DNA from 4 places in the Streptomyces sp. NPDC058812 genome. Region 1 is predicted to be linked to each of the others. Evidence: riboswitches for the same ligand, from Rfam matches in the RefSeq annotation. Region 1 holds a riboswitch; each other region holds the start of a gene.

Region 1 (7,109 bases):
TCCTCGGCGAGCGCGTGCAGCACCCGGGAGTGCTCCGCCGTGCGCTCCTTGATGATCATGCGGTAGGAGTCGATCATCCGGTTGGCGGCCTTGCCGTCCGCCAGGATCTCGCGCAGCTGGTCGAGGTCGCCGTCGCGGACCATCTTCCAGAACTCGGCACCGTCGGCCGGATCGCTCAGCGGCAGGTTCACATTGCGCACGCCGGGCAGCTCGACGTCCGGGCCCTCGAGCTTCTGGTCGGCCGCGTTGCGGAAGTCGAAGATGGTGTGCAGGCCCAGCGAGGCCAGGAACGCGGCGTCCTCCCCGGTGGCGTGCGCCAGGTGGCCGCTGCGGAACAGCACCCCTTGTCGCACCCGCCGCCCGTCCACGGTCGGCAGCCCGCCCACGTCACGGAAGTTACGCACACCGGCCAGCTCGGGTTCGGTCGACGGGACCTGCTGCGTCACGGGGACTCCTCCCACTCCGCCCCGCCGGCGCTGCTCGCCGACGGGCACCACTCGAAGATACGGCACGGTCCGGGGGCGTCGGCTGCGCAGCCGCCCGACTGCGCCACATCTGGACCGTCTGTCCGAATTGTTGCCTTCCTTCCAACTAGCGCCGGAATGAAAGGGGCTGGAGAGGCGGCGCGTGAGCAGCGTCATATCCGTGACCGTGCGTTGCTCGTCATGTTCACGTAATTCGGCCGGTTTTCAAGGCTGTTTACGCGAAAGGGCACTGCGCGAATCGACGGAGGGTGACCGGTGTTCCCGTAAAGGATCAATCGGAACACCTGTCAATGGAACCCCTCGCTTGTCCCCGCGCGTCTTGGTCCCTTACGTTCACCACCGATCCGGACGGACGCCTAATCCTGCCGCCGACCGGAGCCCGCACTCATCCACCACCCGTACACGGCAGGAGCGGGGGACCCACAGGTACAACTGCCTGTTCCGGTTCCCGGAACGGCTTGGGGTAAAGCCGCGTCTCGGCGCGGCCGGGCATCTCCAGCTCGCACCCGACAGCTCACCTCGTAGGCGCCGGAGAGGAATTCACCATGCCCGCGAAGGGTAAGCACCGCCGTACCAGGGCCATGCGCCTGACCCGCACCATCGCCGTCGCCGGAACCGGTGGCGCCGCGCTCGCGCTCCCGCTGCTGGGTGCCGCCGGCGCCCACGCCGCTCCCGCGCAGTCCGTTTCCGAGCAGGCCGTGCAGTCCATACCGACGACGGCGAAGAAGGCCGCCGGCAGCGGCACCGAGAAGAACGCGGACTCGCGGACGTACACCGTCAAGAGCGGTGACTACCTCTCGAAGATCGCCGACGAGCAGGACGTCGACGGCGGCTGGAAGAAGCTGTACTCGGACAACCGCGACGCCGTCGGCTCGGACCCGTCGCTGATCCACCCCGGCCTGAAGCTCTCGGTCGGCGAGCAGGCCGCGAAGTCGTCGGCCCCCTCCTCCTCCGCCGAGTCGGAGAAGCCGGCCGAGAAGCCCGCCGCGCCGAAGAAGTCGTCCTCCGAGAAGTCCGAGTCGGCCGAGAAGCCGTCGGACGCCGCGAAGACCTCGTCCTCGGACTCCTCCGACTCCTCGAACGCGAGCGCCCAGTCCGCCGGCACCACCAGCGGCTTCACCTCGCCCGTGCCCGGCGGCGCCGTCGGCACCCCGTACCACCAGACCGGCAGCATGTGGTCCAGCGGCTACCACACCGGCACGGACTTCGTCGTCCCGACCGGCACCTCGCTCAAGGCCGTCGGCGCGGGCACCGTCGTCTCCGCCGGCTGGGGCGGCGCGTACGGCAACCAGGTCGTCATCCAGCTCGCCGACGGCCACTACGCCCAGTACGCCCACCTGTCCTCGCTCTCCGTCTCCGCCGGGCAGTCCGTGACGGCGGGTCAGCAGGTCGGCCTCTCGGGTGCCACCGGCAACGTGACCGGTCCGCACCTGCACTTCGAGATCCGCACCACGCCGGACTACGGCTCGGACGTGGACCCGATCGCGTACCTGCGCTCGCACGGCGTCTCTCTCTGACGACGGCTTGGGCGCAGCCTCCGCGCCACCGAAGGCCGGACCCCGATCCCCGGGTCCGGCCTTCGGCGTATTCCGGAATTGACGAACACTTTAGGCGTGGTCTTTCTCACCGCCCGTCAACCCTTTCCTACGGTCGCGTAGGTCACATTCCAAGGTGAATCATGGGCCGATGTGGCAGACGATTCGAAGAGTGACAGCAGAGAAGTGATCGGGTCGTACGTGGCGGTGGGGGACAGCTTCACCGAGGGCGTCGGTGACCCAGGCCCCGACGGGGCGTTCGTCGGCTGGGCGGACCGGTTGGCCGTACTGCTCGCGGACCGGCGCCCCGAGGGCGACTTCAGGTACACGAACCTCGCCGTGCGCGGCAGGCTGCTCGACCAGATCGTGGCGGAGCAGGTCCCGCGGGTCGTCGAACTCGCGCCGGACCTGGTCTCGTTCGCGGCGGGCGGCAACGACATCATCCGCCCCGGCACCGACCCGGACGAGGTGGCCGAGCGGTTCGAGCGCGCCGTGGCCGCGCTGACCGCGGCGGCCGGCACCGTCCTGGTGACGACCGGCTTCGACACCCGTGGGGTGCCCGTCCTCAAGCATCTGCGCGGCAAGATCGCGACCTACAACGGGCACGTCCGTGCCGTCGCCGACCGCTACGGCTGCCCCGTGCTCGACCTGTGGTCGCTCCGGAGCGTCCAGGACCGCAGGGCATGGGACGCCGACCGGCTGCACCTGTCGCCGGAGGGCCACACACGCGTGGCGCTGCGGGCGGGCCAGGCCCTCGGCCTGCGTGTCCCTGCCGACCCGGACCAGCCCTGGCCGCCGCTGCCGCCCCGCGGCACCCTGCACGTCAGGCGCGACGACGTGCAGTGGGCGCGCGAGTACCTGGTGCCGTGGATCGGACGCCGGCTGCGAGGCGAGTCGTCGGGCGACCACGTGATCGCCAAGGGGGCGCTGTCGCCGGACGACATCAAGGTGCGGATCGCGGCGGTGGCCTGACGGCGGCGTACGGGGTGCGGGCGTGCGGGGTGCGGGCGTGCGGGGTGCGGGCGTGCGGGGTGCGGTTTGCGGCGGACGATCGCGGGGCCGCTTCGCCGCTTCGCCGCTTCGCCGCTTCGTCGGTTCGCGCGGGCGGACGTGGGCCGGGTGGGCGGGCCCGGTCGTCGGTGGAACGGTGTTCGAGGGGTCGGCCGGTCGTGCTGTGGACGCGGGGCGGGGCGAGCCCGGTCGTCGGCGGAACGGTGGCCGAGGGGTCGGCCCGTCCCGCTGTGGACGCCGGGGCGGGGGTGTCCGTCCGCGGCGAGGTGCCGCCGGTCCGCGCGAGGCCGCGGCTAACGGCGTGGTGTCGTCAACGCCTCGCGTTCCAGGCCGAGTTCGCGAGCCAGGGCCTCGTCCGTCCACTCCTGGGCCCGGGCCTGGGACACCGCACCCGGGTAGGACGTCAGCTGCACGGCCAGCCCGTCGAGCAGGGCGGTCAGACGCAGCGCCGCGCCGTCGGGCTCCGGGCACGTGAACTCCCCGGCGGCCACGCCCTCGGCGATGACCTCGGCGATCGCCGCCTTCCACTGACGGTCCAGTTCCCGCGTGACCTCCCGCAGCGCGGGCTCGCGCAACGCCACCGCCCAGCCCTCGATCCACAGCCGCCAGCCCTTGGCCTGCCCGGTCGGGGCGTACCAGCGCACGGCCGCCCGCAGCCGGCGCAATGCCGACGTACGGCGGCCGAGCAGCTTGCGCAGACGGGAGAGATCGTCCTCGGCGGCGTACGTGAACGCCGCGGCGACGAGCTTCTCCTTGGTGGAGAAGTGGTAGAGCACCAGCGCGTTGCTGACACCCAGCGCGGCGGCCACGTCGGCGATCCGCAACGCCGCCACACCCCGCGCGGATATCTGCTCGATCGCCGCGCGCAGCAACTCCTCGCGCCGCTCCGCGACACCCAACCGGACTCTCACCACGCCCGTCACCCTATACACGCACCCGGACATGCGGCGACGGCCGCTACGGGCCCGGTCGCTCAGTCCGTCGTCGCGGTGACCGGGCCGGTGCGCTCCGTGCCGGGCAGGTCGCAGGAGTCCTTGAAACCCTGGCTGGTGAGGTCGAGCGCCGCGTTGATGCGGGAGCGCAGGTTCTCGACGGCGACCATGGCCGTCAGCTCCACGAAGGCGGGCTCGCCCAGCCGGGCCCGCAGCCGCTCGGCGAGGTCGTCGCCGACGGTGGGCGGCGTCGCCGTCACCGCCTCGGCGTACTCCATGACGTCCCGCTCCAGCGGCGTGTAGGCGTCGCTCTCCCGCCACACCGGAACGTCGTGGAGCTTGCGCCGGTCCATGCCGCGCTCGGCGTTCTCCCAGTACCCGAAGTCCATGCACCAGGAGCAGCCGATCGAGGCCGCCGAGGCCATCACCGCGAGCGCCTTCAGGTCGGAGTCCAGCCTGTTCCACTTGGCCACGGACTGCTCGAAACGCAGGTCGCCCCAGAGCACGCGCGGGTTGTGGGCAAGCGCCTTGCCGGGGTCGAGGACCTTGCCGTAGGTGCGCAGGGAGTACCACTCCATGACGCGGAGGAGGAGCGTCCGGGGCGGGGTGAGGGATACGCGGGCCATGAGGGCCACCTTCCTGTCCGTCGGTCGTGCCGTTGGTTCCCGGGCGCTTCGGCGCGGGCGCCCTCACCGGTACGACGGGTGGGGGGAACTCGGATGTGACATCGGGCGTTCGAGGTGACGTCGGACGAGACGACAATGAGAGCCTGATCTACTCCACCTGGAGGTACCGTGGCCGGTTTCCGTTCCCCGAACTCGGCGCTCCGCGTGCCGCGGCCCGCGGCCTTCGGCGCGGACCCGAGTGGTGAGCGCATGGCACGTATCCGCAGATCGCCGCACTTCCGTGACGGCGTCTTCCAGAACCCCGGAGGCACGGCCCGGACCCGGCCCTCCGGATCGGCCGCGGAATTCGCCAAGATCTACTTCGACCGGCAGGCCCGGCTCCGTCGCGCGCCGCTGGGTACCGTGCCGGTGCACGCCACCACGCTCGCCGACCTCGCCCGGCCGCCCGCCACCGGACTGCGGCTGACCTGGATGGGGCACTCCAGCGTGCTCGCCGAGATCGACGGGCAGCGCGTGCTCTTCGACCCGGTGTGGGGCGAGCGCTGCTCCCCGTTCCCCTTCGCCGGTCCCCAGCGGCTGCATCCGGTCCCGGTGCCCCTGGCGGCCCTGGGCCCGGTCGACGTCGTCGTGATCTCGCACGACCACTACGACCACCTGGACATGCCCACGATCAAGGCGCTGGCCGGCACGGACACCCTGTTCGCGGTGCCGCTCGGCGTCGGCGCCCACCTCGAACACTGGGGCGTGTCCGCCGGCCGGCTGCGCGAGCTGGACTGGCACGAGTCGACGCGCGTCGGCGGCCTCACCCTGACCGCCACTCCGGCCCGGCACTTCTGCGGACGCGGGCTGCGCAACACCCAGCACACTCTCTGGGCGTCCTGGGTCGTCGCCGGGGAGGAGCACCGCGTCTTCCACAGCGGCGACACCGGCTACTTCGACGGCTTCCGGGACATCGGCGCCGCACACGGCCCGTTCGACGCCACGATGATTCAGCTGGGGGCGTACGCCGAGTTCTGGCCGGACATCCACATGACCCCCGAGGAGGGCGTACGCGCCCACCTCGACCTCCAGGGAGGCCGGCCGGGCGGCGCCCTGCTGCCGATCCACTGGGGGACCTTCAACCTCGCACCGCACGCGTGGGCGGAGCCGGGGGAGTGGACGACGGACGCGGCCGAGGAGGTCGGCCAGGTGGTGGCGTGTCCGCGGCCGGGTGAGCCGTTCGAGCCGGCGGGAAAGCTGCCGGTGGAGCCGTGGTGGCGGGCAGTGTCCGGTCCGATCGCGCACCCGTGGCGGCGTCCCCGGAGCACTGAGGGCTTGGCTGAGGCGAGCAGGGGTGATCTGGATCTTGCGGGTGAGCGGTGAGGTTGGTCGGCGACGAGCTGGGGGAGACGGTCCGGATGCTGGAGCGTCTCCCGGCTGAGGTCCTCAACAACCTGCCCGGGTTCAGAAGGTGGCCCAGTTCCTGCCCGACGCGGCCGGCGGGATCATCATGCGCCGAGAGCCCCAGGAGCACATGATCCTCACCGCGTGGAGCGGCATGGCCGTCCTCGCGGCGCGGAGGCCGAGCCCCGTAGTCTGCGAGCACGTGGGGGCGTTGCACCGGACGGAGGAGAGCAGTTGTTACGTCTTCGATCCGTGAGCAAGCGCTATGGCCGTGGCGATTGGATCCTGAGAGACGTGGACGTGGAGGCCCCGGCCGGTGAGGTCGTGGCATTCGCAGGCGGGAACGGATCGGGGAAGTCAACGCTGCTGCGGATCGCGGTGGGCCTGTCCCGGCCGACCTGCGGCACGGTGGCCGCCCGGCCGCCCGTTGTCGGGTACGTCCCGGACCGGTTCTCCCCCAACGAACGTATGTCGGCCGCGGCGTATCTGACACACATGGGCCGCGTTCGTGGGCTGACCACCTCGGTCGCCTCGGCGCGGGCCGGCCGGCTGCTGGACCGGCTCGCCCTGGTGGGCGGCAAGCACGCCCCCCTGCGGAGCCTGTCGAAGGGCAACGCGCAGAAGGTCGCGCTGGCCCAGGCCCTCCTGGTGGAACCCGGGCTGCTCGTCCTGGACGAGCCGTGGTCCGGGCTGGACACCGACGCCCACGGCGTGCTCGCCGAGATCATGACCGAGGTCGCGGCCTCCGGCGGCACCGTCGTGTTCACCGACCACCGCGAGTCGGTCACCCGGGCCCGCGCCACCCGGACCTACACGGTCAGCAAGGGCCGCGTGTCGTTGCGGGGGCCGGAGCCGCGGGCCACCGAGCAGCGGCCCGCGTCCGAAGTCGTCCTGACCGCGGGCCGGGACGGCCGCGTACCGCAGGACCTCGCCTGGGAACGACTGGACGGCGTACTGACGGTGAGCCGGGACGACATGGGCGTCAGGATGCGCGTGGGACGCGAGTCCATCGACGCTCTGCTGTTCACCGCGCTCCAGCACGGCTGGTCCGTCGAGCGCGTCACCGGCGGGACGGCCACGGACCACCACCGGACGCCGAACGCCGCGACGAACGGGGAGATGCGGTGATCGCGCTCA
Region 2 (7,109 bases), on a different contig from region 1:
GCCGCGGCCCGCCTCGCGCCGGGAGCCGTCGTGCACTGCGCCACGGACTGGGAGCCGTACGCCGAGCAGATGCTCGACGTCCTCACCGCGCACCCCGACTTCGAGAACACCGTGCGGGGCGGCGGTTTCGCGCCGCGTCCCGCCCACCGGCCACAGACCCGTTTCGAGGGCCAGGGACTGGACAAGGGTCATGTGGTGAACGACTTGCTCTTCCGCCGCGTACAGCACCCCGTATCGCACGCCGTATCGCACCGCGATCAGCACAAGGAGCAGCCCCCCACCGGTTAGGGTCCTTGCCGTGGCCACCTGTCCCCCGTATCCGACGCGTCCGCACACGCACGCGCGTACGCATCCGCACTGGTGGCAGCGCGCCTGGGTGCGTTACGGCGCGCTGATCACCCTGCTCGCGCTCTCCGGCCTGGTGATCCTGGCCCTGGTGCGCGAACAGACCGGCACGCGGGGGTTCCTGGTGGGGCTCGGCCTCGCGGTCCTGCCCGTGCCGTTGCTCATAGCCGCGTTCCGCTGGCTGGACCGGGTGGAGCCCGGACCCTGGCGGAACCTGCTGTTCTGCTTCGCCTGGGGAGCCTGCGCGGCAGCGCTGATAGCGATCGTCGCCAACAGTTTCGCGACGAGATGGATAGCGACGGCCACCGCCGACCCGGCCGGCGCGGACACCCTGGGCGCCACGGTCATAGCCCCGGTGGTCGAGGAGTCCGCCAAGGCCGCCGCCGTCCTCCTGGTCTTCCTCTTCCGCAGGAGGCACTTCACCGGCATCGTCGACGGCGTCGTCATAGCGGGCGTCACCGCCACCGGCTTCGCCTTCACCGAGAACATCCTCTACCTGGGCAACGCCTTCGGCACCGACCAGCTCACCGGCGACAGCGGCATCGCCTCCGTCACCGCGGCGACCTTCTTCGTCCGCATCGTGATGTCACCGTTCGCCCACCCGCTCTTCACCGTGCTCACCGGCATCGGTTTCGGTATCGCCGCGCTCTCCGCGGGCCGCCACCGCCTGCGCCGTGCCCTGCTCCCCCTGGCCGGCCTGCTGCTGGCGATGGGCGTGCACGCGCTGTGGAACGGCTCGGCGGCGTTCGGCGAGTACGGCTTCCTCGCCGTGTACGGGGCGTTCATGGTGCCGTCCTTCGGCCTGCTGACCTGGCTGGTGATCTGGACCCGGCAGCGCGAACTGGGCGCCGTACGCGCCGAACTCCCCGTGTACGTCATGGCCGGGTGGCTGACACCGACGGAGCCGTACGCGCTCGGCTCGATGCGGGCCCGCCGCATCGCCCGTCGGCACGCCCTCCGGCACGCCGGGAAGGAGGCGGCGCGGGCGGTGGCGCGGTACGAGGCGTACGCGACCTCCCTGGCGTTCCTGCGCCGGCGCGGGCGCCTGGGCAGGGCGGGCGCCGACTTCGCCGTACAGGAGCGGGAACTGCTGGACGCCCTGTGGCAGCGACGCGACGTGGCGCGTCCGGCACTGGACTACGCGGCCCGGGCCACGGCTCCGCCCGCGCCGGTGGCGGTGCGGCCCTGGGCGCATCCGTACGGGGCGTACGGGCCCGGCCACCCGGCGACGGCCCCGACGCCGTACGCCGCACCGGCCGCGTACAGCCCATACGCCCCGTACACCCCGCACACCCCGTACTCCGCCGACTCCCCGCCCAGCCATTACCGGCCGTAACCGCGGTAAGGGCGGTAAGGGCGGTAAGGGCATTAAGGGTCGCCCCGACCGCCCGAGAGGCTCAGGCCGACGCCTCCGTCAGCCTGCCGACCTCGCCCTCCGTCAGGCTCAGCTCCGCCACCCCCAGCAGCGCCGGCAGCTGCTCCACCGTGCGGGCGGACGCGATCGGCGCGGCCACCGTCGGCTGCGCGGCCAGCCAGGCGAGGGCGACCGTGGCGACGGGAGCGTCGTGGGCCTCGGCGATATCGTCCAGGGCCGCGAGGACCCGCCGGCCGCGCTCGGTCTCCAGGTGCTTCGCCGCCCCGCCCGCCCGCGGACTGTCGACGGCCGCACCGGGCCGGTACTTGCCGGTGAGGAAGCCGGATGCCAGGGAGTAGTACGGCACGGCGGCCAGGCCGGCCCGCTCGGCGAGGTCGCGCGGCTCGCCCTCGTACGTGTCGCGGGAGACCAGGTTGTAGTGGGGCTGGAGGGCCACGTACCGGGCGAGGCCCTCACGGTCGGAGAAGGCCAGGGACTCCGCGAGCCGCTCGGCGGAGATGTTGGAGGCGGCGATGTGCCGGACCTTGCCCGCCTTCACCAGCTCGTCGAGCGCGCCGATGATCTCCTCCACCGGCACCTCGGGCTTGTCGAAGTGGGTGTAGTAGAGGTCGATGTGGTCGGTGCCCAGGCGGCGCAGCGAGGCGTCGGCCGCCGACTTGATGTTCGCGGCGGACAGTCCCGGGTACTCGGGGTGCTGGCTGACCTTGGTGGCGAGGACGACGTCACCGCGGTTGCCGCGGGAGGCGAGCCACTTGCCGATGACGGTCTCGGACTCGCCGCCGCTGTTGCCGTCGACCCAGGCGGAGTAGGAGTCGGCGGTGTCGAGGAAGTTGCCGCCGGCCGCCGTGTAGGCGTCGAGGACGGCGAAGGAGGTGTCCTGGTCGGCGGTCCAGCCGAAGACGTTGCCGCCGAGGGCGAGGGGGAAGACCTCCAGGTCGGAGGAGCCGAGCTTGCGCAGAGAAGTCATGTCCTGCGTCAACGAACGCACAGGACCCGGCGATTCCGGAAGCGGGGCAAAAATCCCGCAAACCGGCAGCCCTGACGTCGGGGGGTCGCCATCAGGACCGCCGGGGACCAGAGGCGGTGAGGGCCGGGAACGGCATGGCTCAGGGGGTCAGACCGCTCAGGGAGTCAGACCCTTGCTCTGCAGCCACGCCATCGGGTCGATACCGCCGCCTCCGCTGGTGTGGACCTCCATGTGGAGGTGGGCGCCGGTGACGTTGCCGGTGGCGCCGACGCGGCCGATGACGTCACCGGTGGTGACCTCCTGGCCGACGCTGACGCTGATGGAGGACTGGTGGGCGTACCAGATCTCGGTGCCGTCATCGAGGGTGAGCACGGTCTTGTAGCCGTACGACCCGTCCCAGCCGGCCGACGTGATCGTGCCGCTGTGCACCGCCTTGAGCAGCGTGCCCGTGGGGGCGGCGAAGTCGAGGCCGGTGTGGTAGCCGGAGGACCAGTAGGCGCCGGCCTGGCCGAAGCTGGAGGAGATGGTGTACGAGGAGGTCGGCAGCGTGTACTGCTTGGCCAGCTTCGCGAGCCGCTCGGCCTCGGCCTTCTTCGCGGCCTCCTCCTCCGCCTTCTTCTTGGCGGCGGCGGCCTTGGCCTCGGCCTCCTTCTCCGCCTTGGCGGCAGCTTCCGCGGCCTTCTTCTCGGCGGCGGCCGCGGCTTCGGCGGCGGCCTTGGTCTCGACCTGGGCCTGCTGCTGCTCGGCCTGCGCCATGATCCGGGCCCGCAGCGTCTCACCGGCGTCGGGGTCGCTCTCCGAAGAGGTCTCGGCGGCGACCGTGCCGATGCCGCTGAGCGGGGTGGCGGAACCCTCCGGCTGCGGCTTCTCCTCGTCGGAGATCAGCGAGCCGACGTTCGGCAGGTCCGGCATGGAGATCGACACCGGCGGCTTGCCGGTCTGCGCGCTGGCCATGCCGCCCGCGCCGACCGCGGCTATGACACCGACGCCGAGGACGGTGGAGCTGCGGGCGAGTCCGCCGCGCTGCTTGGCGACGCGGTGCCGGCCGCGTACGGGGCGGATGGAGTCCGCGGTGGGATTCCACTCCTCCCAGGGGCCCTCTTCGGTGCGGTAGCCGTCGTATCCGAAGGTGTCGGTGTCGTGCCCGCTGGGCACGAACGGGGCCTCGGGGGCAGGCCGGTTGGACGCCACGTGGGCGTACTCCTTTCCTTCCTTTCGCCTACCGGGTTAGCTGACGGGTTCGGAGCAGGAAGGTCTCCTACGCGCGTATACCCGCCGTGTCTGGCACGGCGTCATACGCCCGATTCACCCCAATGTGGTGGTTCCCCGGTTCCCTTGCGGGATTCGGCGCGTGCGCACGGAGCCGCCTTCTGTGACGGCTGGGACGACCGCGCTGCGTTATCGAACGTTAATAGACGCGGGGCTCGGATTCCAAGCCGTTCCTCTTGATCATTAACGGATCCGGCCCGGACGTACGCCTCACGAACGGCAAAAACCGGGCGAGTTGACCGCCCTTCAGTATTCCCTGCTCCACCACGAATTTCTGATGGTGTATCAGTTGTTATGCGCAGGGCGGTCGGTCCGTCACGTCCGGTGATGTTGATCAAGGGTCGATCAGGGTCGTCGTACGGCGAGCAGCGCCATGTCGTCGGCCATGCCGCCCCCGGAGTGCCGGCGTACGTCCTCGGCGAGGGTGTCGAGCAGCTCCGTCGGATGCCGGAACACGCGGCCGGCCAGCCGCACGTGCGGTTCGTAGAACTCGCCCCGCCCGTCCCGCGCTTCCGACAGTCCGTCGGTGTACAGCAGCAGCGTGGCCCCACCGGGGAAGTCGGCCTCCTCCGCGCGGTCGGGCCACACACCCAGCTCGCCCATGCCGAGCGGCAGCGCCGACTCCCGGGCGGGCAGCGGGCGCAGGGTGCCGTCGGCGTACAGCAGCAGGGGCGGCGGATGGCCGCGGTTGACGATGCGGACGATCCCGTCGCCGTGCGGGAGTTCGGCGAGTACGGCGGTGGTGAACCCTTCGAAGGCGTCCAGTCCGTCGCGCCGGGTGCCCTCGCGCGCCAGCGCCCGCTCCAGCCGCTGCGCCACCGCCTCCAGCGTCGCCTCCTGCTCGGCGGCCTCCCGGAAGGCGCCGATCACGACGGCGACGGCGGCCACCGCGCCCATGCCCTTGCCGCGCACGTCCCCGACGATGAGCCGGATGCCGCGCGCACTGTCCTGCACCGCGTACAGATCGCCGCCGATGAAGGCGTCGGCCTGCGCGGCCTCGTAGCAGGCGGCGATCTCGAAACCGCCGATCCGCTCGGCGGGCTCGGGCAGCACGGCGCGCTGGGCGGCCTCGGCGATCTCGCGGACGGAGACGAGGCGCTCGCCCGTGCGGCGGACGAAGCCGTTCACGAGGACGGCGAGCACGGCGACCGTCGCGATGGTGATCAGCTCGGTGAGGGAGTCGACGTAGTGGATGACGTCCTTGCTCAGCTGCAGCCCGATGACGGCGGCGACCACGGCGAGACCGGTGAGCACCGTGCCGCGCCGTGAGTAGATCGGGGCGGCGACCAGGGGCGCGGCCGTGTAGAGGGGGCCTGCGGTGAAGTATCTCGGGGTGAAGATGTCGTACAGGACGGCGGCGACGATCAGCAGCACGGGGAGCAGGCGCACGAAGGCCCGCCCGTACGAGGTCCGCCGCGGCGGCCCTGCGGCCGGCGGCACGCGTTCCGGTCCGTCGCCGAGGCCGGGGTCGGGCACGGGATCGCCGGGGAGCCGACCGCCGGCCCGGGCGTACGCTCCCTCGTCCTCCAGGTCACCTGGCCGCACCACTCGTCTCCCGCCACCCCGCACGTCCGCGCCGCTTGCCGTCCCGTCCTCCAGGTTTCCCGGAGCGGGGGCGGTGGGCGAGTCCGTGAGGGCCGATCGGGTGACCGGGTTTCGCGCATTCGTCGCAAACACACCGAAGGCCGGAATCCTCATGGATTCCGGCCTTCGGCCTTGAGTAGCGGGGACAGGATTTGAACCTGCGACCTCTGGGTTATGAGCCCAGCGAGCTACCGAGCTGCTCCACCCCGCGCCGTTGTGTCTCTACTGTACGTCATCCCGGGGGTGGAATGCACATCCGTATCTCCCTGCTCCTCCAGGTGGCGGTTCGGCGCCTTCGCCCGCTCCTCGTACTCAGGCAGTACGACGACGGCGGCGCCCCCGGCGGCGAGCACTCCGCTGCCGTCCGCCCCCGGCACGAAGGTGTCCGGCTCCCGCCAGGCCGTGACCACGCGCCGTACCCCGGCGTCGAGGATCAGCCAGGCGCAGGGCGCGGGCCGGGAGGCGCGGCGGGCGCACGGCTCCAGGCTGCTGTACACGGTGGCGCTCGCGAGCCGCGGGTCGGCGGGGTCGGCCTTCGCGAGCGCCGCCTCCTCGGCGTGCACGACGGCGTCACCGCCCTCCCGTGAGTGCCCCCGCGCCAGCTCGCTCCCGTCGGCGGCGACCACGACCGCCCCCACGCTGAACGCCGTCCCGGACGGCGGGCACAGCTCGGCAAGCTCGCAGGCGAGCGCCAGCCAGTGCCGGTCGGCGGCGGTGACGCGGTCGCCGGTGCCGGGGGCGGTGGGCAGGTACCGCGTCAGCACCACGTCCTCGATGCGCCGCGACTCCACCAGCCGCAGCCGCCCGCCCTGGTAGGCGCCGGGCCCGAAGAGGCGGGGTGCGTCCGGGTCCCCGACGAACAGCGGCGCGAGGACGAGCTGGAGTTCGTCGGCGAGTTCCTGCTGGAGCAACTGGGTGTGGACGGTCCCCCCGCCCTCGACCATGAGCCGCCGTACGCCCCGCCGGTCGTGCAGGTACTCCAGGCCCGCGTGCCAGTCGAGTGCGGGACCGAGCGGCACGACGTCGGCGCCGATCTCCAGCGCGCGGGCCCGCCGGGCCCCCTCGTCCGTGGTGAGGAGCACCTTCTCGCCTCCCGTGTGCCAGAACGGCGCCGCCGGGTCCAGCTCGCCGGTGGCGCTGACCGTCACCTTGAGCGGGTACTCCGCCTTCCCGGCCGCGACCCGGGCCGCCCGCCGCTCGGCGGAGTTCACCAGCAGCCGAGGGTTGTCGGCCCGGATCGTGCCGGCGCCGACGAGGATCGCGTCGACGGAGGCCCGCACCTCGTCGACGCGGTCGAAGTCGGCCGGCGAAGACAGCAGGAGCCGGTCGGGGCCTGTGTCGTCCAGGTAGCCGTCGAGGGAGACGGCGGCGGAGAGGAGGACGTAGGGGAGGGGCATCAGGCGGCACTCCGGTATGCGGGGCGGGCGGATGGACTGGGGGGACGGTGGAGGACCGCTACGTGCCCGTGAGACGGACGAACCGCACCGGCTCCGCCAGGACCTCGCCGGCATGGGGCACGTCCGCGGTACGCGCGGCGAGCGTCGCCACCGCGAGCCGGGCCGGCAGTGC
Region 3 (7,109 bases), on a different contig from region 1:
ATGCCGTCGGCCACCCGTGACGTGCACAGCGTGGCCGCCATCGTCAGGTAACCGCCGGTCAGCGCCTTGCCCACGCACATCACGTCCGGCGCCACCGCCGCGTGCTCCGCCGCGAACAACGCGCCCGTACGCCCGAACCCGGTCGCGATCTCGTCGAACACCAGCAGCACGCCGTGCGCGTCGCACGCCTCCCGCAGTACCCGCAGATACGCGGGGGAGTGGAAGCGCATCCCGCCGGCGCCCTGCACCACCGGCTCGACGATCACCGCGGCCAGTTCGTCGGCGTGCCGCTCGATCATCGCTCGCAGGTGATCCGCGTACGACTCCTCGTACTCCGCCGGCGGCGCGTCCGCGAAGACCTGGCTCGGCAGGGCGCCCGCCCACAGTTCGTGCATCCCGCCCTCGGGGTCGCACACCGACATGGGCTGCCAGGTGTCGCCGTGATAGCCGCCGCGCCAGGTCAGCAGGCGCCGTTTCGCGGGGCGGCCCAGTGACCGCCAGTACTGGAGGCACATCTTGACCGCGACCTCGACGGACACCGACCCGGAGTCGGCGAGGAAGACGTGCTCCAGGCCCTCGGGTGACATGTCGACGAGCAGCTTCGCCAGCCGTACGGCGGGCTCGTGGGTGAGCCCGCCGAACATCACGTGGCTCATCCGGTCCAACTGGTCGCGCGCGGCCTCGTTCAGCACCGGGTGGTTGTAGCCGTGGATCGCCGACCACCAGGACGACATGCCGTCGACGAGTTCGCCCGAGCCGTCGGCCGGACACAGCCGCACCCCGCTCGCCGACTCCACGACGAGCGGGTCCTGCCGGCCGGGCATGGGTCCGTACGGATGCCAGACGTGCCGCCGGTCGAGCGCCAGCAACTCGTCCACGGTCAGCGCGGGCTCAGGCATTGGGCGCGAGGTCCGTTCCGGCACCCCGGCGGCGCACGGCGACCAGGTCCGTACGGGCTTCGCCGGCCACCGCCGGTTCGGAGGGCGGCGCGGAGCCGCAGCCCTCCGTGGCCGCAGCGGAGCCGCAGCCCCCGTCGGCCGGGGCGGACCCGCAGGCCCCGCCGCCCTCGTGCGAGCCGCAGCCGCCGCCCGCCGTCGCCCGGTGCCCGGGCAGGGTCACCTCGCCGGCGCCCTCCACCTCGAACCCGGCGTCCGCGATCATCTCCAGGTCGGCATGGCCCGCCTGACCCTCGCTGGTGAGGTAGTCGCCGAGGAAGATGGAGTTGGCCAGGTTCAGGGCGAGCGGCTGCATCGTGCGCAGGTGGACCTCGCGCCCGCCCGCGATGCGCACCTCGACGTCCGGGCAGACGAACCGCGTCATCGCCAGGATGCGCAGGCACCGCTGCGGGGTGAGGTGCCACTCCTTGGCCAGTGGCGTGCCCTCCATCGGGATCAGGAAGTTGACCGGCACCGAGTCCGGGTCCAGCTCACGCAGCGAGAAGACCACGTCGACCAGGTCCTCGTCGCTCTCGCCCATGCCCGCGATGAGACCCGAGCAGGCGGACAGCCCGGCCGCGTGCGCCTTGTTCACCGTGTCCACCCGGTCGGCGTACGTGTGCGTGGTCGTGATGTCCCCGTACGTCGCCTCGGACGTGTTGAGGTTGTGGTTGTAGGCGTCGGCGCCCGCCTCGCGCAGCCGCTCCGCCTGGCCGTCGGAGAGCAGGCCCAGGCAGGCGCAGACCTCGACGGCCTCGTTCTGCTCCTTGATGGCCTTGATGGTGTCCGAGACCCGGTCCACGTCCCGGTCGGTCGGACCGCGTCCGCTGGCCACCAGGCACACCCGCTTGGCGCCCCCGGCCACGCCCGCGGCGGCGGCCTGGGAGGCCTGGTCGGGCTTGAGCCAGGTGTACTTGAGGATCTCGGCCTTGGAGCCGAGCCGCTGCGAGCAGTAGGAGCAGTCCTCGGGGCACAGGCCCGACTTGAGGTTGACGAGATAGTTGAGTTTCACCCGTCGGCCGAACCAGTGGCGGCGCACCTTGCCGGCCGCGGCCACCACATCGAGCAGGTCGTCGTCGGAAGTGGCGAGGACGGCAAGAGCCTCCTCGCGGGTCGGCGACTCGCGCCGAAGCCCCTTGTCCACCAGCGTGTTCAGCAGGTCCATGAGAGCCGATCCTGTCCTACGGGGCCGCCCGGGGCCAAGGAGACTTTGCACAACACTGACAGATCACCGTGTGGGTATTGCCACACCTCGCGGGGGCTGCCGTGCCGCTAATGTCTGTCCACTGCCTACAAAACCACGGAGGACCGACCCATGGCGTTCGGCTGGATCGACGAGCAGGCCCAGGCGCGCCGCCGGGCCGGGCTCGTACGGATTCTGCGCCCCCGCCCGGCCGACTCGCCGCTGCTGGACCTGGCGAGCAACGACTACCTCGGCCTGGCCCGGCACCCGGAGGTCACCGAGGGCGCGGTCCGGGCCGCGCGGACCTGGGGCGGCGGTGCGACCGGCTCCCGGCTGGTGACCGGCACGACCGAACTGCACGCCGAGCTGGAACGCGAACTGGCCGCCTACTGCGGATTCGAGGCCGCGCTCGTCTTCTCCTCCGGCTACGCGGCCAACCTCGCCGCGGTCACCGCGCTGGCGCCGCACGGCTCCCTCGTCGTCTCCGACGCGGGCAACCACGCCTCGCTGATCGACGGCTGCCGGCTCGCGCGCGGGACGACCCAGGTCGTGGCGCACGCCGACCCGGACGCCGTACGCAAGGCACTGGCGACGCACGACGGGCCCGCCGTCACCGTCTCCGACACGGTCTTCTCGGTCGACGGCGACGCCGCGCCGCTCGCCGGGCTCGCCGAGGCGTGCCGGGAGCACGGCGCCGGGCTGGTCGTCGACGACGCCCACGGACTCGGTGTCCTCGGCGACGGCGGCCGGGGCGCCCCGCACGCGGCGGGACTCGCGGGCGCCGACGACGTCGTCGTGACGGTGACGCTGTCCAAGTCGCTCGGCAGTCAGGGCGGCGCCGTGCTCGGCCCCGCCCGGGTGATCGACCACCTGGTCAACGCGGCCCGGACGTTCATCTTCGACACCGGCCTCGCCCCCGCGGCGGCGGGCGCGGCGCTGGCGGCGCTCACCCTGCTGCGCCGAGAGCCCGAGCGGGCGGCGCGGGCACGCGAGGTGGCGGCGGAGTTGCACGCACGCCTGACCGCCCTCGGGCTGTCGGCGGTACGTCCGGACGCCGCGGTGGTCTCGGTGCGCGCTCCCTCCCCGGAGGGGGCCGTACGGTGGGCGGCCGACTGCCGTGCGGCCGGCCTGTCCGTGGGCTGCTTCCGTCCTCCTTCCGTACCCGACGGCATCTCACGGCTCAGGCTGACCGCTCGTGCGGACCTCTCCGGGGAACAGATCGAACGCGCTGTACGGGTGATCGGCGAAACGCGACCATGAGTCGGCGTGACACGGCCGTGCTTCGCCCGGTGCCCAACCGGTTCAGCCGCGGTGGACGGCGGCCGTGAACCTGGCCCAGCTCCCGGGGGAGAAGAGCAGCGCGGGCCCGGCCGGGTCCTTGGAGTCCCGCACGGCGAGCAGTCCGGCCCAGGGGCCGGCCGACGGCCGGGCCGTCTCCACGCAGTTGTTCGCTCCGGTGCTGTAGCTGCTGCGCAGCCACCGCACGCCGTGCAGATCGGTGCCGGCAGGGATGTTCCGACAGAGTGCGGACTGTGAGCCTGACATGGTGCCTCCTTACGCGCCTGCCGCGGTCGCGGCGATGTAGTCCAACGAGTCCTCGGGCGAAAGGGCATGGATCAGAAGGGCGTTGAAGGCCTCGGTATAGGCCTCTAGGTCTTCTTTCCGTTCGAGATGCAGGCTACTCGTCAAGTGGTCGAGAACAACCACGTCCAGATCAGAAGTGCTCGAAAAAGAGAAGATTACGAAAGGGCCGGTGACACCGATGTGCGCCCCGGCGGCGAACGGCAGTACCTGGAGCCGGACATGGGGGAGACGCGCGGCCTCGACCAGTCGCGCCAGCTGACGGGACATGACACCGGGGCCGCCCACCTCCCGGCGCAACACCGCCTCGTCCAGGACCGCGCTCAGCAGAAGCGGCGGCTGCGCCCGCAGTACGTCCTGCCGGGCCAGCCGGACCTCCACCAGTGTGTCCAGCCGCTCCTCCGGCAGCCCGTCCGCCGCGGCGCGCGTCACCGCGCGGGCGTACTCCGGTGTCTGCAGCAGCCCGGGGACCACCGTGGTCTCCAGCGTGCGCATCGCGCTCGCCTGGGACTCCAGGCTGATGAAGTCGCGGTAGGTCGGGGGCAGTACCCCGCGATAGGCGTGCCACCAGTGGTTCCGGCCGCCCGCGTCGTCGGAGCCGGCCAGCATCACCAGCAACTCCCGCAACTGGTCGTCGTCCACGCCGTAGGCGTCCAGCAGTAACCGCACGTCGGCCGGTTTCGCCCCGCTCGTCCCGGTCTCGATCCGGCTGACCTTCGACTGGTGCCAGCCCACCAGCCGGGCCGCCTCGCCGCTGGTGATACCCGCCGACGTGCGCAGGGCACGCAGTTCCGCGCCCAGCTTCCGACGGCGCACCACGGGACCGTGCTGCATGGGCCACTCCCTTACTCCTTATGGGCCGCACGAATACGCTCTGCCGTCGCAGAGTTCACCGCATTGAGCGACAGATATATGCATATCTTGGTGGATCGCCGTCCTGCACCGGTCTGGTGATGGCAGTCTGGCGGCGAAGCACCAGTCCGGGACCGTACTCGAACCATCCGCTCCGTGTCCGGCTGCGGTCCCGTGGGAAAGGGACGACGTCGCCATGGCAGACCATCTGGAAGCATCCGTCACTCTGCCGAGCGATCCCGCCTCGGTGGCCGCCGCGCGTACCTACGTGGTCGGCACACTGGCGGAGTGGGGCCTGCCGCCGGACACCGACGTGTCCGAAACCGTCCGGCTCATCGTCTCGGAGCTGACGACCAACGCGGTCCAGCACACGTTCGGGCAGTCGCCCACCTTCACCGTGGACCTCGTGCTCGACCGTGACGAGCGGCTGCGCATCGGAGTCACCGACAGCCACCCGAGGTTTCCCAGACGCCTACCCGCCGCCGTGCAGCAGGACAACGGCCGCGGCATGGTGATCATCCGCTGGCTGACGGCGGAGTGCGGCGGCAAGCTGAGAGTGCGGCCCACGCGCGAGGGCGGCAAGACCGTCTCCATCGAGTTGCCCTGGGCGCCGCCGGGCGGTCCGGAGTGCGCCGAACCGGCGGTCACGGCCGCGGTGCGGGCCGTGGGAAGGCAGGAGCCCCAGCGGTGAGGCGCCGACGGCACCCGGCGCGCCGCAGGCGGATACCGCGCACCCGAGGGGGTGACGGCGGGTCAGGACGCCGTCACCCCCTCGGGCGGGCTACTTGACCCGGCCGTACCAGACGCTGCCGGTCCAGATCTTCTGCAGACGCACCACGTCCCCGGTCTTCGGGGCGTGCCAGATCTTGCCCTTCCCGGCGTAGATGCCGACGTGGTAGATGCTGCGGCCCGAGTGGAAGAACACCAGGTCCCCGGTCTTGCGGTTCTTGGCGGAGATGTGACGGGTCTTGTTGTACTGCTGGGCGGCGGTGCGCGGCAGCTTCTTGCCGGCCTTCTTGAACGAGTACAGCGTCAGCCCCGAGCAGTCGAACCTGCTTGGTCCGACGGCGCCCCATTTGTAGGGTGCGCCCTTCTTGGAGGCAGCGATCTTGAGGGCCTTCGTCGCATGGCTCGCCGCGGCCGCCTCGGAGGCGACGCCGGGGACCACTACGGAACCGCCCACGGCGGCGAGGGTGAGGGCCGAGGCCGTACCGGCACGGGCCATCAGCGACGGGACACGATTGAGCGCGGACATGCGCAACCCTTCGTCAGCCGCCTGTGAAGGATGACCTGTCGGATTCGGGCTGGCGAAGTTGCCCGGCCGCACGGGTGCGGCTTCACCCCAAGGGCTGCTCGGCCCGGCGCGTCTCCCGCGGAGACGACCGTTCCGGCGACCCGTCGTGCTCGGGTCCTCCACTCCTGCCGATCCACTCCTGTCGACCGGTCGTCCGGGCGGCGGCAGGACTCGGCGTCCGCCCGGACCGCCCCGCCGCTGCGGCGGGGGCTTGTCGTCAGTCACGGATCTTGTCTCGCCCCATGGGAAAATCCCAACGGAACGTGCCCTTTGTGTTGTTACTCACCACTCGCCCGTTCGGGTGGACGCCTCTGTGTTCGAGCCGCCGGTGGGTGTGGTGACGACCCCGGGACCAGCGACGCAGTGGCTCATTGCGCCGTCCGGACACGCGGGTCGCGCAAGCTCGGCCGGTCGGAAATCAGAGGGTTTCCTACGCCGAAAGGCGGTACGCCGTTTGGTCCGTTTCAACTCCGGGTGCCTCAACGGTCGGAGCGGGGCGGCAGACCGACTCGCGCCGTCCGTCGTTCACCGTCCAGCACGCGCAGCGCCCGGGCCAGGGTGGTGGCGTGCAGCTCGGTCTCGCGCCGCCGGTGCATCAGCGCCAGCGCGTCGCGCAGGGCGGCCGCCTTGCCGACCAGCGCCTGGGCGGCCCGCAGCCCGCGATAGGTGTCGCCCTCCTGCGCGGGGTTGATGCGCCCGAGCAGGTCGACGACGTCCAGGTACCGGTCGATCAGCTCGGCCTCGGCGCGGGTCAGGGCGGGCAGAGGCGGCAGTTCCGGTGGCAGCATCGCCGGATCACCTCGCGCCGGGTGCCGGAGACGTGGCCCTGCGGCTGGGTACGACCCGGTCCACCAGGCCGTACTCCAGGGCCTGTTGTGCGTCCAGGACGGTGTCCCGCTCGATGTCCGCGCTCACCTGCTCGGGACCGCGGCCCGTGTGCCGTACGAGGATCTCCTCCAGGCGGGCGCGGATGCGGATCAACTCGTCGGCCTGGATGGCCAGGTCGCTCGCCTGCCCCTCCACCGGCACGGTGAGCGCGGGCTGATGGATGACCATCCGTGCGCCCGGCAGGACGGCGCGTTTGCCGGGCGTGCCCGCCGCCAGCAGCACCGCGGCGGACGTGCCGGCCTGCCCGAGGCAGGTCGTCGCCACGTCGCAGGTGACGTAGCGCATGGTGTCGTAGATCGCCGTCATCGCGGTGAAGGACCCGCCGGGCGAGTTGATGTAGAGCGCGATGTCCCGGTCCGGGGCCTGGTGTTCCAGA
Region 4 (7,109 bases), on a different contig from region 1:
CAAGCTGATCCACCGCCACCCGCACGTCTTCGGCGACGAGACCGCGTCCACCCCCGAAGAGGTCAGGGAGCACTGGCTGCGCACCAAGGCGGCCGAGAAGCAGCGCACCTCGGTCACCGAAGGCGTCCCCCTCGGCCAGCCCGGTCTCGCCCTCGCCGCCAAGCTCGCCTCCCGCGTCCGCACGGCGGGCCTCCCGGTCCCGCTGCCCGCCGGCGAGGGCGTCGGCTACGAACTGCTGGCCCTGGCGGCCCGCGCCGAGGCCGAGGGCACGGACCCGGAGGCGGCACTGAGAGCGGCGGCGCGGGCGTACCGGGACGCGATCAGGCAGACGGAGGGCGCCGGGGGCTGAGACCGGTGCCGTCCGGCGCCGACGGGGGGAGGGCCACCACCGCCCCGGTCACCGCCGGCTCCCCGGATACGGTCAAGGGGTGACCGACCACTCCACGCCCGACCGTCCCGCCCCCGAGCTCTTCACCTGGGAGTTCGCGAGCGACCCTTACCCCGCCTACGCCTGGCTGCGCGAGCACGCGCCGGTGCACCGCACGCGGTTGCCCAGCGGTGTGGAGGCCTGGCTGGTCACCCGGTACGCCGACGCCAAGCAGGCCCTCGCCGACCCGCGGCTGTCCAAGAACCCGGCGCACCACGACGAGCCCGCGCACGCCAAGGGCAAGACCGGCATTCCGGGGGAGCGGAAGGCCGAGCTGATGACCCATCTGCTGAACATCGACCCGCCGGACCACACGAGGCTGCGGCGGCTGGTCAGCAAGGCGTTCACCCCCCGCCGGGTCGCCGAGTTCGCGCCCCGGGTGCAGCAGCTCACCGACGACCTCATCGGCCGCTTCGCCGGCACCGGCAGCGCCGACCTGATCCACGAGTTCGCGTTCCCGCTGCCCATCTACGCCATCTGCGACCTGCTCGGCGTACCCCGGGAGGACCAGGACGACTTCCGGGACTGGGCGGGCATGATGATCCGTCACGGCGGCGGGCCACGGGGCGGGGTCGCGCGGTCGGTGAAGAAGATGCGGGGCTATCTCGCCGACCTCATCCACCGCAAGCGCGCGGCACTGCCGCCCGAGCCCGGCCCCGGCGAGGATCTCGTCTCCGGGCTCATCCGCGCCTCCGACCACGGCGAGCACCTCACCGAGAACGAGGTGGCGGCGATGGCCTTCATCCTGTTGTTCGCGGGCTTCGAGACCACGGTCAACTTGATCGGCAACGGCACGTACGCCCTGCTCACCCACCCCGAGCAGCGGACCCGGCTGCAGACGTCCCTCGCCGCCGGTGAACACGCCCTGCTGGAGACCGGCGTCGAGGAGCTCCTGCGCTACGACGGCCCGGTGGAAATGGCCACCTGGCGCTTCGCCACCCGGCCGCTCACCATCGGCGGGCAGGACATCGCGGCCGGCGACCCCGTCCTCGTCGTACTCGCCGCCGCGGACCGGGACCCGGAGCGGTTCACGGACCCGGACACCCTCGACCTCGCCCGCCGGGACAGCCAGCACCTCGGGTACGGCCATGGCATCCACTACTGCCTCGGCGCCCCGCTCGCCCGGCTGGAGGGACAGACCGCCCTCGCCACGCTGCTCACCCGCCTCCCGGACCTGCGCCTCGACGCGGACCCGGCCGACCTTCGCTGGCGTGGCGGGCTCATCATGCGCGGTCTGCGCACCTTGCCCGTGTCGTTCACACCCGTCCCGTCAACGGCGGGCAACGGTTCGTCGTCGACGCAAAAGTGACACGCGCTCAACTCTGTGATCTTCACGTGATCTGCGCGGCATGAACTTGTGACAAGCGATCATCTGCCTATACGTTCACGAATCAGCGTGGCGCCGAGCATCATCCGCCGCGCGGTCCCCGCTGTCTCGTGAAAGGTCGTCGCATGCTCTCCGGGAACGGTCGTCACCGCCGCCCCCGCCAGGCTCCCGCCCTGGTCGTCGCAGCCGGAGTGACCGGCTCCGCCATCGCGATCCCGCTCCTCGGCGCCACCGGCGCCCACGCGGCCGACGGGGCGAACTGGGACCGTGTCGCCGAGTGCGAGACCGGCGGCGCCTGGAGCCAGAACAGCGGCAACGGCTACTACGGCGGCCTGCAGCTCTCCCAGGACGCCTGGGAGCAGTACGGCGGCCTGGAGTACGCGCCGAGCGCCGACCAGGCCAGTCGCTCCCAGCAGATAAGAGTCGCCGAGAAGATGCACGCGGACCAGGGCATCGCCGCCTGGCCGACCTGTGCCCTGCTCGCCGGCATGGGCAACGGCCCGGCGTCCACGGACAGCGGAACCGGTTCGTCGGGTGACGGTACGTCGGAGGAGCCGGAAGCCCCGGAGGTGTCGGACGCCCCCGACGCGTCCGGCACGACCGAGTCGCCGGAACCCACCTCCGACACGCCCTCTTCGTCCCCTTCGTCGTCTTCGCCCCCCACCCCTGACGCCACGTCGGGCGGCGGGGACGATTCGACCAAGTCCGACACGTCCCCTGAATCCGAGCCCACGGAGAGCGCCGGCTCCCAGGGTGCCGACGCTTCGCCCACGGCCCCTCCGGAGACCGGCGAAACGGACAAGGCGGGTCAGAGTGGCGGGGATTCGGCGCTCACCGACACCGGGGACTCCGGCGCGGGCAAACATCGCGGCGACAGTGCCGACGAAGGCGCGGCGAACGGCCGCGCGGCGGAGTCGTCGGGGCGGCACGCCTCGCGCGGTGAGGGTGAGTCGCGAGGGGTCGCGGACGGCTCGTACACCGTCCGGTCCGGCGACAGTCTCTGGGGCATCGCCGACTCCCTTGACCTCGACGGCGGGTGGCGCTCGCTCTACGTCGGCAACAAGGGGGTCGTCGGCACCGACCCGGACCACATCCTGCCCGGTCAGACGCTCACGGTCACGGGCGAATCGGGCGAAAAGTAGGGCCAGTTCGCTCACGGTTCGAGACTGTATGTCCGTTTTGGATCACGTGAGAGATAGGTCTCAGAAGCCGTGATCGTCTTTGAAAATCCGCGGAGCGCGGGTCTACGGTCATGACCGCTCGCCATCGCGGGCCCCGGCTGCCGCAACGCCGAATCCTGCCAGCGGCCGTCCGGGAACAGTCGTCGCGCAAGCGCCGAAGGCAGGAGCGGGGGACCCAAGGTAAGTGCCGCACCGGGCAGTTGAGCCGGAGCGGCTAGGGGTGGAGCCGAGTTCCGTGAGGAACCCGGCCGGGCAACTCAACCGGCCCGAACCCGACAGCTCACCTCGCAGGCGTCGGTGAGGGGATCAACCATGCTGTTTTCCGGCAAGGGCAAGCACCGCCGCCCGTCCAAGGCCACCCGTGTCATCGCCGTCGCCGGCGTCACCGGTGCCGCCGTCGCCGCCCCGCTGATGGCGGCCGGCAACGCCTCCGCCGCCACCGCGTCCGAGTGGGACGCCGTCGCCCAGTGCGAGTCCGGCGGCAACTGGTCCATCAACACCGGCAACGGTTACTACGGCGGTCTGCAGTTCTCCGCCTCCACCTGGGCCGGCTACGGGGGCACGCAGTACGCCGCCACCGCCGACCAGGCCAGCAAGGCGCAGCAGATCGAGATCGCCGAGAAGGTGCTCGCGGGTCAGGGCAAGGGTGCCTGGCCGGTCTGCGGCACCGGCCTGTCGAGCGCCGCGTACACCGGTGGCGGCTCCGGCGAGAGCCAGGACAGCGGCTCCTCGCAGAGCGAGAGCAGCGGCTCCACCGCCGACCGCTCCACCGAGCAGAAGGCCTCCCGCTCCGACGAGCGCCCGGCCGCCGAGCCGAAGGCCGAGAAGCCGGCCGAGAAGAAGACCGTCACCACCCCGACCGGCAAGAAGGTCGAGAAGGGTGACGGCGAGTACAAGGTCGTCAAGGGCGACACCCTCAGCTCGATCGCCGAGGAGCACGACGTCAAGGGCGGCTGGGCGAAGGTGTTCAAGCTGAACGACGACATCGTCGACGACGCCGACCTGATCTACCCGGGCCAGCAGCTGCACCTGAAGTAGGCAGCGGCCCTCCCTGCTCCCGTCCCGGTGCGTGTTCCCCCGTACGCACCGGGGCGGGTTTTTTCACGCCCCGTTCCGAACGGGTTTTCGGAAACGTCTTTGTTCCGTTCGGAAACATTTTACTCTCGGTTCTGTCCACCGGGTGGGCGATCGGCTGGCCGATCGCCCGGAGCCGGTTAGGCTCGGACCCGCAGAGCCGCCGCGGTCCTCGGACCCGCGCGTCACACCGAAGCGTCACATTGAAGAAGGAGATGCTCGTGCCGTCCATCGACGTCGTCGTAGCCCGGGAAATCCTGGACTCCCGAGGCAACCCCACGGTCGAGGTCGAGGTCGGCCTCGACGACGGCAGCACGGGTCGTGCCGCCGTCCCGTCCGGCGCCTCCACCGGTGCCTTCGAGGCCATCGAACTCCGTGACGGCGATGCGGGCCGTTACCTGGGCAAGGGTGTCGAGAAGGCCGTCCTCGCCGTCATCGAGCAGATCGGCCCGGAGCTGGTCGGCTACGACGCCACCGAGCAGCGCCTGATCGACCAGGCCATGTTCGACCTGGACGCCACCGACAACAAGGGCTCGCTGGGCGCCAACGCCATCCTCGGCGTCTCGCTCGCCGTCGCCCACGCCGCCTCCGAGGCCAGCGACCTGCCGCTCTTCCGCTACCTGGGCGGCCCGAACGCGCACCTGCTGCCGGTGCCGATGATGAACATCCTGAACGGCGGGTCGCACGCCGACTCGAACGTGGACATCCAGGAGTTCATGATCGCCCCGATCGGCGCGGAGTCCTTCTCCGAGGCCCTGCGCTGGGGCGCCGAGGTCTACCACACGCTGAAGAAGGTCCTGAAGAACAAGGGCCTGGCCACCGGCCTCGGCGACGAGGGCGGCTTCGCCCCGAACCTCGGCTCCAACCGCGAGGCCCTCGACCTCATCCTCGAAGCCATCAAGGAAGCCGGCTACACCCCCGGCGAGCAGATCGCCCTCGCGCTCGACGTCGCCGCGTCCGAGTTCTACAAGGACGGCTCCTACACCTTCGAGGGCAAGACCCGCTCCGCCGCCGAGATGACCGAGTACTACGCCGAGCTGGTCGAGGCGTACCCGCTGGTCTCCATCGAGGACCCGCTGTTCGAGGACGACTGGGACGGCTGGAAGGTCCTCACCGACAAGCTCGGCGACAAGGTGCAGATCGTCGGCGACGACCTGTTCGTCACCAACCCGGAGCGCCTGGCCCGCGGCATCGACGAGAACGCCGCCAACGCGCTCCTGGTCAAGGTCAACCAGATCGGTTCGCTGACCGAGACCCTGGACGCCGTGGAGCTGGCCCAGCGCAACGGCTTCAAGTGCATGATGTCCCACCGCTCCGGCGAGACCGAGGACGTCACCATCGCCGACCTGGCCGTCGCCACCAACTGCGGCCAGATCAAGACCGGCGCCCCGGCCCGCTCCGAGCGCGTCGCCAAGTACAACCAGCTGCTGCGCATCGAGGAGATCCTCGACGACGCCGCGGTGTACGCCGGCCGCAGTGCCTTCCCGCGCTTCAAGGGCTGAGCACCACCCCCCGGTAGGCAGCGTCGTACGTACGTCCCCGTACTCGGTCCCGTACCGTGTGCGGGGACGTACGCACGTGTGGACTTAAGGCGGGGACAGACATGGCGGTGAAGGACCGGGACCGTTTCTCCACCGCGACCAGGATCCGGATCATCGGGGAACAGACCGCGGCCCGGGTCTACCGCTCGCAGACCAAGCGCCAGGCCCGCCGCTCCCGGCTGACCGGCCGGGCCGCGCTGCTCGCGATGGTGCTCTGCTCGCTAGTCGTGGCGCTCGCCTACCCGATACGGCAGTACGTCGCCCAGCGCGCCGAGATCGCCGACCTCCAACGGGAGCAGCAGGAGACCCGCGACCGGGTCGAGGACCTGCGCGACCTCAAGGCACGCTGGCAGGACGACGCCTACGCCGAGCAGCAGATCCGGTTGCGGCTGCACTACGTGATGCCGGGGGAGACGGGGTTCGTCGTCGTCGACCCGGACGCGGCCGAGCAGGCCCGCGCCGAGGGCGGCGCCGCCGACCGTCCCTGGTACCGGAACGTCTGGGACGGGGTCGACAAGGCCGACGCCGCCGCCCGCCGGCCGTGAACCGCCCGCGCCGGCCGTGAACCGACCGCGCCGGCCGCGAACCGGCCACCCCGCAGTGAACCGACCGCTCCGGCAGTGACTCAACAGGAAGACCAGCAGAAGACAGTCATGCAGACTCCCCCGCCGACCACCCCGCGCACCGAGCCCACCGACGCGGACGTCGAGGCCTTCAAGCAGCAGCTCGGGCGCCCCCCGCGCGGCCTGCGCGCCATCGCGCACCGCTGTCCGTGCGGACAGCCGGACGTCGTGGAGACGGCGCCCCGGCTGCCCGACGGCACGCCCTTCCCCACGCTGTACTACCTGACGTGCCCGAAGGCGGCCTCCGCGATCGGCACGCTGGAGGCGAACGGCGTGATGAAGGAGATGACCGAGCGCCTGGCCACCGACCCGGAGCTGGCCGCCGCCTACCGCGCCGCGCACGAGGACTACGTCCGGCGCCGCGACGAGATCGAGGAGCTGACCGGCTTCCCGAGCGCGGGCGGCATGCCGGACCGGGTCAAGTGCCTGCACGTGCTGGTCGCCCACTCGCTGGCGGCCGGTCCCGGCGTCAATCCGCTGGGCGACGAGGCGATCGCGATGCTGCCCGAGTGGTGGCGCAAAGGGCCGTGCGTGACGCTCGCCGAGACCCCTGACGAGGAGGACGGCAAGTGACCCGTGTCGCCGCCGTCGACTGCGGTACGAACTCCATCCGGCTGCTCGTCGCCGACGCCGCCCCCGAGACCGGTGAGCTGACCGACCTCGACCGCCGCATGACCATCGTGCGGCTCGGTCAGGGCGTCGACCGGACCGGGCGGCTGGCGCCCGAGGCGCTGGAGCGGACCTTCGCCGCCTGCCGCGAGTACGCCGAGGTCATCAAGGAGCACGGCGCGAAGCGACTGCGCTTCGTGGCGACCTCCGCCTCCCGGGACGCGGAGAACCGGGACGACTTCGTGCGCGGGGTGCTGGACATCCTCGGCGTGGAGCCGGAGGTCATCTCGGGCGACCAGGAGGCGGAGTTCTCCTTCACCGGCGCCA

What was found. Region 1 has a riboswitch for cyclic di-AMP ahead of ACFW48_RS33255 (peptidoglycan DD-metalloendopeptidase family protein). Riboswitches for the same ligand answer to the same signal wherever they lie in the genome.
Region 2: another riboswitch for cyclic di-AMP. It lies ahead of ACFW48_RS31040 (M23 family metallopeptidase); the one in region 1 lies ahead of ACFW48_RS33255 (peptidoglycan DD-metalloendopeptidase family protein).
Region 3: another riboswitch for cyclic di-AMP. It lies ahead of ACFW48_RS31945 (C40 family peptidase); the one in region 1 lies ahead of ACFW48_RS33255 (peptidoglycan DD-metalloendopeptidase family protein).
Region 4: another riboswitch for cyclic di-AMP. It lies ahead of ACFW48_RS07285 (transglycosylase family protein); the one in region 1 lies ahead of ACFW48_RS33255 (peptidoglycan DD-metalloendopeptidase family protein).

The regions. Positions count from the first base shown of each region.
Region 1 is NZ_JBHYOB010000022.1:123,506-130,614, reverse strand. It holds gene ACFW48_RS33260 (tyrosine-protein phosphatase) at 1-446, opposite strand, end outside; cyclic di-AMP (ydaO/yuaA leader) riboswitch at 869-1,026, shown strand; gene ACFW48_RS33255 (peptidoglycan DD-metalloendopeptidase family protein) at 1,031-2,002, shown strand; gene ACFW48_RS33250 (SGNH/GDSL hydrolase family protein) at 2,207-2,992, shown strand; gene ACFW48_RS33245 (TetR/AcrR family transcriptional regulator) at 3,325-3,945, opposite strand; gene ACFW48_RS33240 (carboxymuconolactone decarboxylase family protein) at 4,005-4,589, opposite strand; gene ACFW48_RS33235 (MBL fold metallo-hydrolase) at 4,758-5,951, shown strand; gene ACFW48_RS33230 (hypothetical protein) at 6,040-6,228, shown strand; gene ACFW48_RS33225 (ATP-binding cassette domain-containing protein) at 6,267-7,100, shown strand; gene ACFW48_RS33220 (hypothetical protein) at 7,097-7,109, shown strand, end outside.
Region 2 is NZ_JBHYOB010000019.1:141,714-148,822, reverse strand. It holds gene trmB (tRNA (guanosine(46)-N7)-methyltransferase TrmB) at 1-288, shown strand, start outside; gene ACFW48_RS31050 (PrsW family intramembrane metalloprotease) at 299-1,681, shown strand; gene ACFW48_RS31045 (aldo/keto reductase) at 1,743-2,687, opposite strand; gene ACFW48_RS31040 (M23 family metallopeptidase) at 2,844-3,878, opposite strand; cyclic di-AMP (ydaO/yuaA leader) riboswitch at 3,890-4,047, opposite strand; gene ACFW48_RS31035 (PP2C family protein-serine/threonine phosphatase) at 4,302-5,501, opposite strand; tRNA gene ACFW48_RS31030 (tRNA-Met) at 5,678-5,751, opposite strand; partial or broken gene ACFW48_RS31025 (dihydrofolate reductase family protein) at 5,816-6,937, opposite strand; gene ACFW48_RS31020 (DEAD/DEAH box helicase) at 6,996-7,109, opposite strand, start outside.
Region 3 is NZ_JBHYOB010000021.1:9,656-16,764, reverse strand. It holds gene ACFW48_RS31975 (adenosylmethionine--8-amino-7-oxononanoate transaminase) at 1-899, opposite strand, end outside; gene bioB (biotin synthase BioB) at 892-2,100, opposite strand; gene ACFW48_RS31965 (8-amino-7-oxononanoate synthase) at 2,251-3,378, shown strand; gene ACFW48_RS31960 (DUF397 domain-containing protein) at 3,421-3,663, opposite strand; gene ACFW48_RS31955 (helix-turn-helix domain-containing protein) at 3,673-4,533, opposite strand; gene ACFW48_RS31950 (ATP-binding protein) at 4,748-5,242, shown strand; gene ACFW48_RS31945 (C40 family peptidase) at 5,333-5,806, opposite strand; cyclic di-AMP (ydaO/yuaA leader) riboswitch at 5,810-5,954, opposite strand; gene ACFW48_RS31940 (hypothetical protein) at 6,325-6,633, opposite strand; gene ACFW48_RS31935 (ATP-dependent Clp protease proteolytic subunit) at 6,641-7,109, opposite strand, start outside.
Region 4 is NZ_JBHYOB010000003.1:83,900-91,008, reverse strand. It holds gene ACFW48_RS07300 (nucleoside triphosphate pyrophosphohydrolase) at 1-349, shown strand, start outside; gene ACFW48_RS07295 (cytochrome P450) at 429-1,736, shown strand; gene ACFW48_RS07290 (transglycosylase family protein) at 1,880-2,896, shown strand; cyclic di-AMP (ydaO/yuaA leader) riboswitch at 3,078-3,244, shown strand; gene ACFW48_RS07285 (transglycosylase family protein) at 3,248-3,973, shown strand; gene eno (phosphopyruvate hydratase) at 4,231-5,511, shown strand; gene divIC (cell division protein DivIC) at 5,613-6,095, shown strand; gene ACFW48_RS07270 (DUF501 domain-containing protein) at 6,204-6,746, shown strand; gene ACFW48_RS07265 (exopolyphosphatase) at 6,743-7,109, shown strand, end outside.